Regions from separate parts of the Kitasatospora sp. NPDC050543 genome, predicted to be linked through region 1. Evidence: riboswitches for the same ligand, from Rfam matches in the RefSeq annotation. Region 1 holds a riboswitch; each other region holds the start of a gene.
What was found. A riboswitch is a leader RNA that binds a small molecule or an ion and turns the genes downstream of it on or off. The one in region 1 is predicted to bind cobalamin.

Region 1 (3,303 bases):
AGCGCTCGGTCCACTGCGGGGCCGTCTCGAAGTGGTCGATGTGCAGCTGGCCGCGGGCGGCGCGGGTCTCCTCGTACGCCTCGTGGCGGCCCAGGCGCTCGGCCAGCTCGCTGGAGCGCTCGTAGGCGACCAGCATGATGCGCTCGGCGATCAGCGTGGAGAGCTGCTTGGCCTCGGCGGAGTCGAAGTCGATCCGCAGCTTGAAGAAGACGTCCTGGAGGCCCATCACGCCCAGGCCCACCGGGCGCCAGCGCGAGTTGGAGGCGCCGGCCTCGGGGGTCGGGTAGAAGTTGATGTCCACCACGCGGTCGAGGAAGGTGACGGCGGTGCGCACGGTGGCGTCCAGCCGGTCCCAGTCCATCGCGCCCAGCAGGTCGGCGGGGGTGGCGCCGGGGGCCACGTGGGCGCCCAGGTTCACCGAGCCGAGGTTGCAGACCGCGGTCTCGGAGTCGTCCGTGACCTCCAGGATCTCCGTGCAGAGGTTGGAGGAGTGGACGGTCCGGCCGGGGACGGCGGTCTGGTTGGCGGCGCGGTTGGAGGCGTCCTTGAAGGTCATCCAGCCGTTGCCGGTCTGCGCCAGGGTGCGCATCATCCGGGCGTACAGGGTCTGCGCGGGGATGGTGCGCACGGCCTTGCCCTCGGCCTCGGCCTTCAGGTACGCGGCGTCGAAGTCGGCGCCCCACAGGTCGACCAGCTCGGGCACGTCGGCGGGGGAGAACAGCGACCAGTCGGTGCCCGCGTTGACGCGGCGCATGAACTCGTCCGGGATCCAGTGCGCGAGGTTCAGGTTGTGGGTACGCCGCGCCTCCTCACCGGTGTTGTCGCGCAGCTCCAGGAACTCCTCGACGTCCGCGTGCCAGGTCTCCAGGTAGACGCAGGCCGCGCCCTTGCGCCGGCCGCCCTGGTTGACGGCGGCGACCGAGGAGTCCAGGGTGCGCAGGAACGGCACGATGCCGTTGGACTTGCCGTTGGTGCCGCGGATCAGCGAGCCGCGCGAGCGGATGCGCGAGTAGGACAGGCCGATGCCGCCGGCGTGCTTGGAGAGCCGGGCGATCTGCGCGTAGCGCGAGTAGATCGAGTCCAGGTTGTCCAGCGGGGAGTCCAGCAGGTAGCAGCTGGACATCTGCGGGTGCTTGGTGCCCGAGTTGAAGAGCGTCGGCGAGGACGGCAGGTAGGAGAGCGCGCTCATCAGCGCGTACAGCTCGGCCACCTCGCGCACCGACTGCTCGTTGTCGCCGACCGCCAGGCCGGCTGCGACGCGGAGCAGGAAGTGCTGCGGGGTCTCGATGACCTTGCGGGTGATCGGGTGGCGCAGCAGGTAGCGGGACTGCACGGTGCGCAGGCCGAAGTACTCGAAGCGGTCGTCGCCGCGCTGGTCGATCAGCGCGTCCAGGGCGTCGGCGTGCTTGGCGACGAACGCGGCGGTGGTGTCGCCGATCAGGCCCTCGGCGTGGCCGACCGCGATCGAGGCGGCGAAGGACACCGCGCCCTGGCCGATCGCCTCGTCCGAGATCTCCAGTGCGAGCAGGCGGGCGGCCAGCTTGGAGTACTGCGGGTCCTCGGCGATCATCGAGGCCGCGGCCTCCACGGCGAGTCCGCGCAGCTCGGCGAAGTCGGAGCCGGCGTGCCGGCCGCGCAGTGCGGCGGCGGCGACGTGGCCGGGGTCGACCTCGGGGAGGTCGACGCTGCGGTCGGTGAGCAGCCGGAGGAGCGCCGCACCGGGGTCGGGCCGGTCGGCGGGGGCGGTGCTGGTGCCCTGGTTGGGCAGGGCGACTGAGGCAGCGATGGTCAAGGCGCTCTCTCCTGGCGGCGATCGGGCGGCGGACGACTCAAGATCACCGGACCGGTGCGGGCAGGGGAGCACGGCGCGTACGCCGGGAGGCGTCGCGCAACGGTGTCATCCCCCGGCCCGCCCGCGAGGTCCGGAAGTGTTTCCGTGCTTCAAGGCCTCTGCGGGGAAGCCGTGTGGCACGCCGTCGGCAGGTATTCGGACTCGCGGGGACGGCATCGGCCCCCCGCACACCGCTGCGGGGCAGTCCCGGACTCCCACCGGGTTCCCCTGCGTTCGACAGCAGGAGTGAGCATACATCTAGTGGTGCCACCCCGATGTTGCACCCACATGTTGTGCAGCGTGGCGTGTCGGGGTGATAACCGGCGGTGTGGGGGCGCGGGCCCGGCGGCCCCGGCGGGTCCGGATTTGGGAACGGATTGGTTACCGGTTGGGCCGCTCCCGATGGGCATGCCATACGATCTCGCCTCATGAGCGAGGGAACGGGCGTACCGGCCGAGTGGACGCGTCAGCCCGCACAGCCGGTGCAGGGTCAGCAGCCGGGGGCGGCGGGGCCGCTGCCGCAGGGTCAGCCGCCGCAGGGGCAGCCTCCCGTACCCCAGGCGCCGCAGCCCGCCCCTCCGGTGGCCGGGCAGGGCGGTCAGCAGCCTGCGCCGCCGCCGGTCGGGGGCTTCGGGCCGCCGCCGGTGCCGTACGGGCAGACGGCGCCGGGGCAGCAGGTCCCGCCGCAGCAGCAGATCCCGCCGACGGTGCCGCAGCCCGTCCAGCCGCAGCCGCAGCAGTGGCAGCCGGGCCCGCCCGCGCCGGCGCTGGGCGAGCCGGACTGGGCCGCGCTGGCGGACCGGCACGAGAGCGAGTCCCGTAAGCGCCGCAAGCTCTGGATCGGCGCCACGGCGCTGGCTCTGGTGCTGGTCGGCGGCGGGGTGGCGGCCGGCCTGATGATGACCGACAAGGGCGACAAGGGCGGCGACACCAAGCCGACCACCGCGGCCAGCAGCCCGGGCACGCCGTCCGCCGACCCGGTGACGTTCATCTCGGACGCCGGCACCGACAAGGCGCCGGTCGACCCCGCGGTGCTCTTCGCGGACCAGACCCGCACCATCGACGGGAAGGTCTGGACCCGCAAGGGCACCGGCATCACCACGCCGTGCTCCAAGGCCACCACCGGCGGTCTGGGCAAGGCGATCAGCGACGAGGCCTGCCGCTCACTCGTCCGGGCGACGTACGTCTCGGGCGACAGCGCCGTCACCATCGGGATCGCCGTCTTCGACAACAAGGCGACCGCCGACGTGGCCCTCGCCAAGCACATCGGTGCCATCCAGGGCCTGCCCGGTCAGGGCGTGGGCCCGTTCTGCACCGAGTCCGGCTGTTCGGAGACGCACGGCTACGTCGGGCGGTACGGCTACTTCACGGTGGCCGGCACGCTCAAGCAGGGCGCGGGCCTGGCGGACCCGCTGGCGGCGGCGGCCGCGCCCGCGCTCTCCGACTACGCCAAGGACGCCCTGCTGTCGAGG
Region 2 (3,303 bases), on a different contig from region 1:
CCGAACCTTCGCGCGGCCCCGGCCCAGGGCGGTCCGCAGGCCCGACGGGCCCGCGCCGGCGGCGGCCTTCAACCGGGCCGCCGAATGAGGTAGACCTGACCCCGGGCCGCCGCCGACGGCCCGTGGCACGACTACCGAGGGAGCGTCAATGACCTTCATCTCGCACCGATTCGTCGAGACGGCCGGCGGTCTGAAGATGCACATCGCCGAGGCCGGCGCCGGCCCGCTGGTGCTTCTGCTGCACGGCTTCCCCGAGAGCTGGTACTCCTGGCGCCATCAGCTGACCGCGCTCGCCGAGGCCGGGTACCACGCCGTCGCACCGGACCAGCGCGGCTACGGCCGCACGGGCGGGCCGGAGGAGGTCGACCAGTACAGCATCCTGCACCTCACCGGCGACGTGATCAGCCTGGTGCACGCGCTCGGGGAGGAGCGGGCGGTGGTGGTCGGCCACGACTGGGGTGCTCCGGTCGCCTGGCACACCGCGATGCTGCGCCCGGACGTGGTGCGGGGTGTCGTCGGGCTCTCGGTGCCGCCGTTCCGCCGGGGCCCGCGCGCCTCGACCACGGTGCTGCGCGAACTGCTCGGCGACTCCTACTACATGCTCTACTTCCAGCAGCCGGACCTGCCCGAGGCCGAACTGGCCCGGGACATCCCGACGACGTTCCGGCGGCTGCTGGCCGGATCGGCCGTGCTCGGCGCGGACGCCCCGCCGCTGGTGCCGGAGGGCGGCGGCTTCCTCGACCTCTTCCGCGACCCGACCGCGCTGCCCGACTGGCTCACCGAGGAGGACATCGCCGTCTTCACGGCCGAGTTCGAGCCCAACGGCTTCACCCAGCCGCTGCACTGGTACCGCAACCTGGACCGCAACTGGGAGCTCACGGCGGCCTGGCACGCGGCCCGCATCACGCCGCCGGCGCTGCTGATCGTGGGGGAGAAGGACCTGGTGGTCTCCAGCCCGCACGCCAGGGCGGGGCTGGCCGAGCTGGCGGACTTCGTCCCCGGGCTGCGGGAGGTCCGCTGGCTGCCCGACTGCGGACACTGGACCCAGCAGGAGCGGCCGAAGGACGTCAACGAGGCCCTGGTCGGCTTCCTGGACAGCCTCGACGGCTGAACCCGCCGCCGTCGCCCGGCCGGCCCTCACGCCCGGGCCGGCCGGGCGACGAAGCCACACTGCCGGGGTCGATGCCCGGCGATCCGGCCGGTCACCGGATCCGTTGGCTTGCAAAAGGCCAGGCGGGAACGGGTGAGGCCGCAGCCCGCGCCCGGCGCACACGACAGCGCGCGCGGGCGGCCGACTCGCGCTACCGCCACTCCCGCAGGGCGGCGAGCCGCCGTGCCGCCGCCGTGCCGCGCGAACACCCGGACCCGCCGTCGGCCGGCCCGGTCCGCCGGACGGAAGGCGTCCGGACCCTGACGTCGGATCACCTCCCTTGTCCGGCGCCCCTGCGAGCGTGCCCGCCCGGCGACTGCACCCCAGGACGTGGGGCGTGTCACATAACGGCCGCCGGGATTGAGACCGGGGCCCGGCGGCAGTACCGTTCGACTCGCTCTGGCAGGGGAAGTCCGGTCGAATTCCGGCGCTGACCCGCAACGGTGGGCCGCGCGGCACCCAGGTGTCGTCCGCGGCGAGCCCGATCGCCTGCCCGGGTAACCGGCTCTCATCCGTCGTGGTCTACGGGACGATGCCTGGTGCTGACGCCGTTGCCGCCAGGCCGTGCGCGTCACCGCCGGGGTGCGTCCAGGAGACGCCCCCAGGAGTTCCCGTGCGCAGAACATCCCACATCGCCGCCGCCCTGCTGGTCGCCGCCGCGGCGGCCGCCGTCGCCGTGCCCACGGCACCGGCCTCCGCCCTGCCGTCCACCGCCGTGCCGGCCGACGCCGCCTCTGCGGCAGCCGGCTGGGCGGGCCGTCAACTCACCGGCGGCACCCACGTGGAGAGCCCGTTCGGGCCGGACTTCGGCCTCACCGCCGACCTGGTGCTGGCCCTGTCCGCCGTCGGCGCCGGGAAGGGCGAGAGCGCCGCGGCCACCGACTGGCTCGCCGCCAACGCCTCCTCGTACATCACGGGTGACACCCCGGGAGACGTGAGCGCCGGCTCCGCCGCCAAGCTCGCCCTGGTCGCCGAGACCCAGCACCGCGACCCGGCCGCGTTCGGACAGCTCGACCTGCTCGCCACGCTCGCCGGCCGCCTCCAGCCGAACGGCCGCTACACCGACCACTTCACCTTCGGCGGCGAGGAGGTCTCCGACTACTCCAACACCTTCTCGCAGTCCCTCGCGCTGCTCGCGCTGGAGCGCCGCGGCGCGCAGGCCGTCCCGCAGCCGGCGGTGGACTTCCTGCTCGCCAGCCAGTGCGCCGACGGCGGCTTCCCGGTCGCCTTCCCCGACAGGCCCGCCAACTGCGGCTCCGACGCGGACGGCACCGGCATCGTCGCCCAGGCGCTGCTGGCCGTCGGCCGGAAGGCCGAGGCGGAGAAGGCCCTCGGCTGGCTGGAGAGCCGGCAGGCTCCGGACGGCGGCTTCGGCGGCTCCGGCCCGACGGCCGCCTCCAACACCAACTCGACCGCGCTGGCCACCCAGGCGCTGCGGGCCGGCGGCCACGCCGGCGCCGCCGACAAGGGCGCGGCCTGGCTGCTCGCCCAGCAGATCGGCTGCACGGGCAAGGCGGAGGACCGGGGCGCGATCGGCTACCAGAAGCCCCTGGTGGACGGCGCGACGCTGCGGGCGACCGCGCAGGCGATCCCCGCGCTCGCCGGTGTCCCGCTCGCCGCGGTGGACGGCGCCGGCGCCGCAATCGGCCTGCCGACGCTCGGCTGCGCCGCACCGAGCCCGTCACCGACCGCCACCGCGACCGCGTCCGCGACCGCCACGGCCACTGCGACGGCCTCGGCGACCGCCACGGCCACTGCGACGGCCTCGGCCTCGGCGACGGCCTCGGCCACCCCGACTGCCGGCCCCTCCGCGCCGGCGACGGCGACCACCGCCCCTGGCACGCCCACCCCCGGCGTGCCCACCGTGACCGGCACGCCCGTACCGTCCGCGACCACCTCGCGCCCCGCTCCGCGCGGCCTGAGCGTGGGCAACGGCGGCGCCGGTGGCGCGGGCGACCTCGGTGGTACCGGCTACTCGGGCACGGACTACGCCGTCACCGCGACGGGTATCAGCGGCCCGCTCGCCTCGACCGGCTCCTCGCCGCTGCCGGTGGCGGCGGCCGCCACCGCCCTGCTGCTGGCCGGCGGAGCCTGCGCAGGGTACGCCCGCCGCCGTCGGACCCAGGGCTCGGAGCGATGATCCGCCGGGGTGG
Region 3 (3,303 bases), on a different contig from region 1:
CCGCCGCACCACGGACGGTGACGATGTGACGTCAGCGATAGTCGCGGCGGGCGGGGCCGTGGGGTGCCCGTCCGGGCCCCGCACGCGCTGCTCGCGTGCGGGGCCCGGACGGACGGCTCGGGTCACCGGGCCGCTCGGGTCGGCGGGCGGCTCGGGTCAGCGGGCGGGCACGCCGGTCAGGGGGCGGTGATGCCCGGCTGGGCGCCCGCGCCGAAGGCCCAGCCCTCGACATCGCCCGGGGCGGGGTCGTGGCTGCCCGCCCCGAAGGTGCTGTAGGACCAGGCGCCACCGTGCGCGGCGTGCCAGTACGACCAGTAGGCGGTGGCCGGGGCGCCGTTGCACGGGTTGGGCAGGGCGTTGATCCGGCACACCATGCCGGGGAAGCGCGGGTGGAAGGCGTAGCCGAAGCCGGCGCCGGTGAGGGCCGCGAGGCCGGTGGCGGGGTCGCCGGGGGCGCAGCCGGTCTGGATGCCACCGCCGAGGGCGGTGAAGTCGACGACGACGGTGACGCCGGAGGTGCCGGTGCAGGCGGCGGCCTGGGCGGCGGGCGCCGTGGTGACGGCGGTGCCGAGCAGACCGGCGGTCAGGGCGGCAGCGGCGGCGGCCGAGCCGAGGGTGCGGCGCAGCGGGCGGCGCGTCGGGGTGCGGGTGTCTCTCACGGGTGGGCCTTTCGGTGAGGTCGCTCGGGCGCGGGGCTGCGCAGGGGTCGGGCAGGCGGCGCGGGTGGTACGGGTAGTACGGGTAGTACGGGTAGTACGGCTGCCGGGTGGTCAGCTGCCGTTGGGGCAGGCGAGGGCCGGGGCGGCGGGGCGGGAACCGTGGGCGGTCAGCTCGGCGAGGCCCGTGCCGGCCAGGCCGAGCACCGCCTGGGTGGTGGCCCGGGGCGCGGTGGCCGCGTTGAAGCCGGTGCCGTCGTACGCGACCGCGCCGCGGTCGGCGGGCGCGGCGGCGCAGCCGAGCTGGAGCTTGGTGAGGTAGCTCCAGGCCTTGAGGCCCGCGCCGAGGCGCCCGGCGGAGAGCAGGGCCTGCGCGGCGAGCCCGGTGCTGTTGGCGTTGGCGGTGGCGGCCCCGGTGGCCGCGAAGCCGCCGTCGGCGCCCTGGTGGGCCGTCAGCCAGCCGAGGCCGGCCTGGGCCTTGGCCTGACGGCCGGTGGCGGCCAGCGCCTGGGCGGCGAGGGCGGTGGCGTCCACGTCGGAGGTGCAGGTCGGCTGGCCGAAGGAGAGCGGGTAGCCGCCGTCGGGGCACTGGCTGGCGGCGAGGAAGTCGGCGGCCTCGGCGGGGGCGCCGCCCGGGGTGCGGTCGAGGGCTATCAGGGCGAGGGACTGGCCGAAGGAGTTGCTGTAGTCGCCCCACTGGGAGCGGTCGGAGAAGCGTCCGCCGGTGCTCTGCAGGGAGCGCAGCCGGGCGGGGAGGTCGACCCCGCCGAAGGTGGTCGGGTCGCTGCCGCGGACCTCGGCGGCGAGCAGGAGCTTGGCCGTGGCGCCGGCGTACGCCTCGGTGGTGCCGTCGCCGAGGTAGCCGGTGAGGACTCCGGCTTGGCGAGCCAGGTGGTGGCCTTGGTGGCGTACTGGTCGCCGGTGCGGGAGGCGGCGAGGGCCAGCACGGCGTCGACGGTGAGGCCCTGGTCGGGGTAGGTCACACCGTTGAAGGTGGCCTCGAAGTGCTCGCCGTCGACGAGCTGGCGGGCGAGCCAGCCGGCGGCCGCGGCGTCGGGGCGGTGGGTGGTGGCGTCGGCGCCTGCGGGCGCGGCCTGCGCGGTGGCGGCGGGCAGCAGCGCGGTCAGGGCCAGGGCGGCGGCGAGCAGGGTGGTGGTCCGGTGACGGACGGGCATGGTGGGCCTCTCCGGGCCCGTGGCACAGCGCGCCCGGGCTGCCCCTGGCGGCCGGCAGCGCCGTGGGGAGATGCCCGGGGGCTCCGACCCGCGGACCGCGACGGGATTGGGGGAACCGCTACTCCGGCGATGGGCATTCGGGCTCGCCGCCGACCTGGGTCGGTGGTCCTACCGTTGCGGGTCAGCGCCGGATTTGGACCGGACTTCCCCCATTGTCGGATTCGTCATCATTTGTGACGCTTCATCATCCCGTTCGACCGGCGGACCGTCAAGTCCCTTGCCGTGGGCGGGAACCGGTACCACCGCGGGCTCGGGGGACGCCGTCCGCAGGATGCGGATCGGCGCTCCGAAGGCGGCCCGGTCCATGGCCCGGCGCAGGGCCTGGAGCAGCCTGGGGCCGGCCAGCAGGACGAGCGAGGCGTTGAGCACACCGCGCGGGAGGTCCCAGCCGAGCGAGGTGGTGGCGTAGAAGGCCGCGTACCGGTGCAGGTTGCCGAGCGGCCCGGCCTGCGGGTCGTAGGCGACCGCCGAGGCCGGGTCGATGCTGAGCGGCCAGAACCACAGGTTCATCACGATCCCGTAGCCGAAGCCCGCCACGACCGCGTAGCCGGCGAGCATCGCGACCTCCCGGCGCCCGCTCACCCGCCGGGGCAGCAGGCCCGCGCCCAGGCCCACCCAGGAGGCGGTGAGCATCTGGAACGGCAGCCAGGGGCCGATGCCGGAGGTGAGCAGCGCGGAGGCGAACATGGCGGTGCTGCCGAGCGCGAAGCCGAACGCCGGGCCCATCACCCGCCCGCCCAGGATGAAGATGACGAACATCGGCTCCAGCCCGGCGGTGCCCGCGCCCAGCGGGCGCAGCGCCGCGCCCACGGCGGCCAGTACGCCGAGCAGGGCGACGGCCTTGGCGTCGGCGGCGCCGTCCAGCAGTGCGGTGAGGACCACCGCGAGGACCAGCACGGTGAGGGCGGCGAACAGCCAGGGCGCGTCGCCCTCGTGTGCCACCTTGGAGTCACGGTCGGCCAGGAAGGGCCAGCCGAAGCCCGCGATGCCGACCAGGGTGGCGAGCAGCAGCGCGAGGACCGAGCGCGGGCCGAGCCGGGGAAGGTCCGGGGTACTGGCCGCCAGGTGCAGCCGGTGCGCGGGGTGGTCGGTCGGGGCGCTCATGTGCGCTCTCCCTCCAGGCCGGGCAGTACGGCGCGGACCTCGTCGACGGTGAGCAGCTCCGCGGGGGCCAGGATCTTGGCGGTCTGCGGTGCGAAGGCGGGTGAGGCGGCCAGCGCCGGGGCGGTGTCCTCATCGGTGACCAGCTCGCCGTCGGCGAGCACGGCCACCCGGTCGGCGGCCGCGGCGGCGAGTTCCACGTCGTGGGTGACGAGCAGCACGGCGTGGCCCTGCGCCGCGAGGTCGCGCAGCAGCCGGGTCGTCCGGCGCTTGGCCGGGTAGTCCAGCCCCCGGGTCGGCTCGTCGAGCAG
Region 4 (3,303 bases), on a different contig from region 1:
CGCAGACCACCACGTCGTACCGGCCGCGCAGATCGGCCAGGCACTCCAGCGCCCGCTCCAGCAGGACGGGCTTGCGCTCGCGGTAGTCCAGCGCGCCGACCTCGGCGACCGCGCGGCCCAGCAGCACCACCTGGCTCCGGCCGTTCGCCCCCGGCTTGAGCAGGACCGGGTTCATCGCGGCCTCGGGCTCGACCCGGGCGGCCTGTGCCTGCATCGCCTGGGCGCGGCCGATCTCGGCGCCGTCGGCGGTGACGAAGGAGTTGAGCGACATGTTCTGCGCCTTGAACGGCGCGACACTGACACCCTGCCGGGCCAGCCACCGGCAGATCCCGGCGGTCACCACGCTCTTCCCGGCGTCCGAGGTGGTCCCGGCGACCAGCAGCGCCCCGCTCATACGTCTCCCTCATTCGCTGCGGCCCGGGCGGCCCGGGCCAGTACGGCCACGGCCAGGGTGGTCATGGCCAGGGCGGCCACGGCCAGGGGCCTCGTACCCGGGTGTCCGGTCGGTGATACCGCGTTGCCCGCGGCGCGGCCGGCGGTGGCGCGGCGCGGGGCCGGTGCGGCGGTGTGCGCGGTGCCCGCCGAGCCGGCTGATGCGCCCGTGCTCCGGCGGGGCGCGGCGTGCGCGCCCGGCTGAGCGGGTGCTCCGGCCGCTGCTGCCGCTGGTGCCACCGCTGCCGTCGCTTCCCTCGCTCCCGTCGGCGGTACGCCGAGCGTTCGCGCCGAGGCGGCGGCCAGGCGCAGCGTGCCGTGCCCGGCGACGCTGACGGCCAGGGCCAGCAGGCCGACCCGGCGGGAGAGCAGGCAGGCCCGTTCGATGTCGTCCACCGTCACCGGGCGCAGCTCGGCGCCGAGCACGGGCCGGTGCTCGACCCGCTCGCCGTAGCGCAGGGTGCCGCCCAGACGCACGCCCAGCGCGCCGGCGAAGGCCGCCTCGGCCTGGCCCGCGTTGGGGCTGGGGTGGGCGGAGCCGTCGCGGTGCCAGACCCGCCAGGCGGTGCCGGGCTCCGGCGCGGCACACACCGTCAACAGCGCGGTGAGCCGGGCGCCGGGCCAGCCGGCCACGTCGTCCAGCCGCGCGGAGGCCCAGCCGAAGCGCCGGTAGCGCGCCGAGCGGTGCCCGACCATGGCGTCCAGGGTGTTGACGGCCCGGAACGCCAGCAGCCCGGGCGTACCCGCGAACGCGCCCCAGACCAGGGCGTTCACCACCGCGTCGGCGGTGTTCTCGGCCACCGACTCCACCACCGCGCGGGCGATCTGCTGCTCGTCCAGCGCGCTCGGGTCCCGCCCGCACAGGTGCGGCAGCCGCTCGCGGGCCGCGGTGAGGTCACCGGCTGTCAGGGCCCGCCCGATGGTGCGGGCCTCGCGGGTGAGCGAGGTGCCGCCGAGCACCGTCCAGGTCGCGGCGGCGGCGAGTGCGGCCCGGCCGGCGGCGCCGCGTCCGAGCGTCCGCTCGGCGGCCACCGCGCCGGCGGCGACGGCACCGACGCAGACCGCCGTGTACGCCGCCCCGGCCGCGCGTGCGTCACGCCAGAGGAGCTTCTCCAGCCGCCCGGCCGCGTTGCCGAAGGCGGCCACCGGGTGACCGCGCCGGGGGTCGGCGAAGCGGGCGTCGGCGAGGTGGCCGGCGACGACGCCCAGGGCGAAGGCGGCCCCGCGGGTCAGCCGGCGCACGGCGGAACGGGGACGGCTGCGGGAACGGCCGGGGGTACGCAGGCGAGGCCGATGAGGACGGGGACAGCGGGGACAGCGGGGACGGCGGGGCGGCCGGCGTGGGCGTACGGCGGTGGCCGGTGGGCGGCCCGGGCAGCCTGCATGGCGTGCGTGTCCTCACTCAGGGTCCGCGCCCTGGATCGACGTCACGGGGGCTAGAGTCTCCTGGCTTCCGGGTTCTGACGCACTCTCGGGCCTTCCAGCTGTACGCCGTGGCCGTGCTTCGAGCGTGCTCCCCGGTGACAGTGGCGGGACCGCGCCGGATTCGCACCGGCTTCCTCTACATGCCTCCGTATGGCTGAAGGATCCCATCACGCGGTTCGAGGGGGAGTCAACCAAGGTCACGGAGGGGTTGGTCACACGTCACCCGGGCGTGCACCCGGGCTCGCGTGCCCGGGCTCGCGTGCCCGGGCTCGCGTGCCCGGGCACGCGCGCCGGCCGCCGCGGCCGGCCGCGCGTGGCGCGGACCGCAGGCCCGCGGGGTGGGCGGCCGGTGCCGGAATCGGTTGATCATCCAAGCCTGACGGACCGGCAGGTACGCAGGTCGGGCATGAGCTACTCGCGTAGCTTGTGCTCGGCGCCGGAAACCGTCGCTACCTCCGAGTAGAACAACCGTCGCGCCATCGGGATTCATGGGATCGCACAATCGCCCAGTGAGGCCCCCTGCTGCGCTTCGTGCGTTCGGCGCCTGGGGACACGCCTGCCGGGGCCCGTACGGTCGTGTCCCATGCGACGCAGACAGCCTCCCGTGACACCGGTGCCCTTCTCGCCCGCGGCGGCCAGGGCGCACCGCGCCGGGCTGGGCCTGACCCCCCAGCAGGTGGCGGAGGGCATGGCCGCGCACGGGGTCCGACTGCTGCCGTCCCACGTCCTCGGTTGGGAGAGCGGCGAGGTCCGGCCCTCGGAGGAGGAGTTCGTCGCCCTCGCCCGCGCGCTGTGGTGCCCCGCCGTGCAGCTGATGGGCGCCCGGCCCGCCAGCCTGCGCGACTTCCGGGTGGCCCGCGAGCTCAGCCAGGAGCAGGCCGCCCGCCGGATCGGCGTCTCGGACCGCACCTACGAGCAGGCCGAGAGCTCCGGCAGGTGGACCGGCGACGAGGAGCAGACGTACTCCCTCGCCCAGGCCCTGGGGCTGACCCTGCGGGACCTGCTCACGGTGACGGGGCGCCGGGAGGAGCTGGACCAGCGGCTCCGGCAGTGCATCGACGGACGCTGGCAGGCGCAGGCCAGGGCGATAGGACGGATCGTCCCCGTCCCCCGGGAGGCACTGTCGAAGGTGCTGACGGTGATTCAGGGCGAGTACCAGCTCTCCTCCCACTGGGGCGCGGGCAGCTGGGGCTCCTCCTCCCTGGCCCGGGTGGAGCCGGCCCAGCCGACCCAGCCGATCACGGAGCGCTTCTGGGAGCTCCTGGCCCGCGAGGACACCGGCATCCCCGTCTGATCCGCCCGCCTCTCCCTGCCTGCCCCCGAACCCCCGCCGCCTCGGCCCGCTTCCCGCGCCCCCAACCTCCCGTCCCCGCCTCCCGTCCCGCGCCCCCACGTCCGGCGCCGTGCCCCGGACGGCCCCGCACCGGTGGCCCCGCGCCCCGCGGA

Region 2: it holds a riboswitch for cobalamin, as region 1 does, so the genes downstream of both, ACIBH3_RS27025 (prenyltransferase/squalene oxidase repeat-containing protein) here and ACIBH3_RS00705 (ribonucleoside-diphosphate reductase subunit alpha) in region 1, are expected to answer to the same signal.
Region 3: it holds a riboswitch for cobalamin, as region 1 does, so the genes downstream of both, ACIBH3_RS27050 (hypothetical protein) here and ACIBH3_RS00705 (ribonucleoside-diphosphate reductase subunit alpha) in region 1, are expected to answer to the same signal.
Region 4: it holds a riboswitch for cobalamin, as region 1 does, so the genes downstream of both, ACIBH3_RS11810 (cobalamin biosynthesis protein) here and ACIBH3_RS00705 (ribonucleoside-diphosphate reductase subunit alpha) in region 1, are expected to answer to the same signal.

The regions. Positions count from the first base shown of each region.
Region 1 is NZ_JBITGZ010000001.1:170,156-173,458, reverse strand. It holds gene ACIBH3_RS00705 (ribonucleoside-diphosphate reductase subunit alpha) at 1-1,792, opposite strand, end outside; cobalamin riboswitch at 1,961-2,102, opposite strand; gene ACIBH3_RS00700 (hypothetical protein) at 2,260-3,303, shown strand, end outside.
Region 2 is NZ_JBITGZ010000026.1:72,411-75,713, forward strand. It holds gene ACIBH3_RS27020 (alpha/beta fold hydrolase) at 149-1,111, shown strand; cobalamin riboswitch at 1,508-1,662, shown strand; gene ACIBH3_RS27025 (prenyltransferase/squalene oxidase repeat-containing protein) at 1,764-3,290, shown strand; gene ACIBH3_RS27030 (hypothetical protein) at 3,287-3,303, shown strand, end outside.
Region 3 is NZ_JBITGZ010000026.1:79,265-82,567, reverse strand. It holds gene ACIBH3_RS27065 (flagellar hook-length control protein FliK) at 177-659, opposite strand; gene ACIBH3_RS27060 (hypothetical protein) at 771-1,190, opposite strand; partial or broken gene ACIBH3_RS27055 (hypothetical protein) at 1,203-1,310, opposite strand; gene ACIBH3_RS27050 (hypothetical protein) at 1,310-1,831, opposite strand; cobalamin riboswitch at 1,942-2,072, opposite strand; partial or broken gene ACIBH3_RS27045 (ECF transporter S component) at 2,168-2,995, opposite strand; gene ACIBH3_RS27040 (ABC transporter ATP-binding protein) at 2,992-3,303, opposite strand, start outside.
Region 4 is NZ_JBITGZ010000007.1:234,187-237,489, forward strand. It holds gene ACIBH3_RS11805 (cobyric acid synthase) at 1-394, opposite strand, end outside; partial or broken gene ACIBH3_RS11810 (cobalamin biosynthesis protein) at 718-1,665, opposite strand; cobalamin riboswitch at 1,851-2,038, opposite strand; gene ACIBH3_RS11815 (helix-turn-helix domain-containing protein) at 2,462-3,151, shown strand.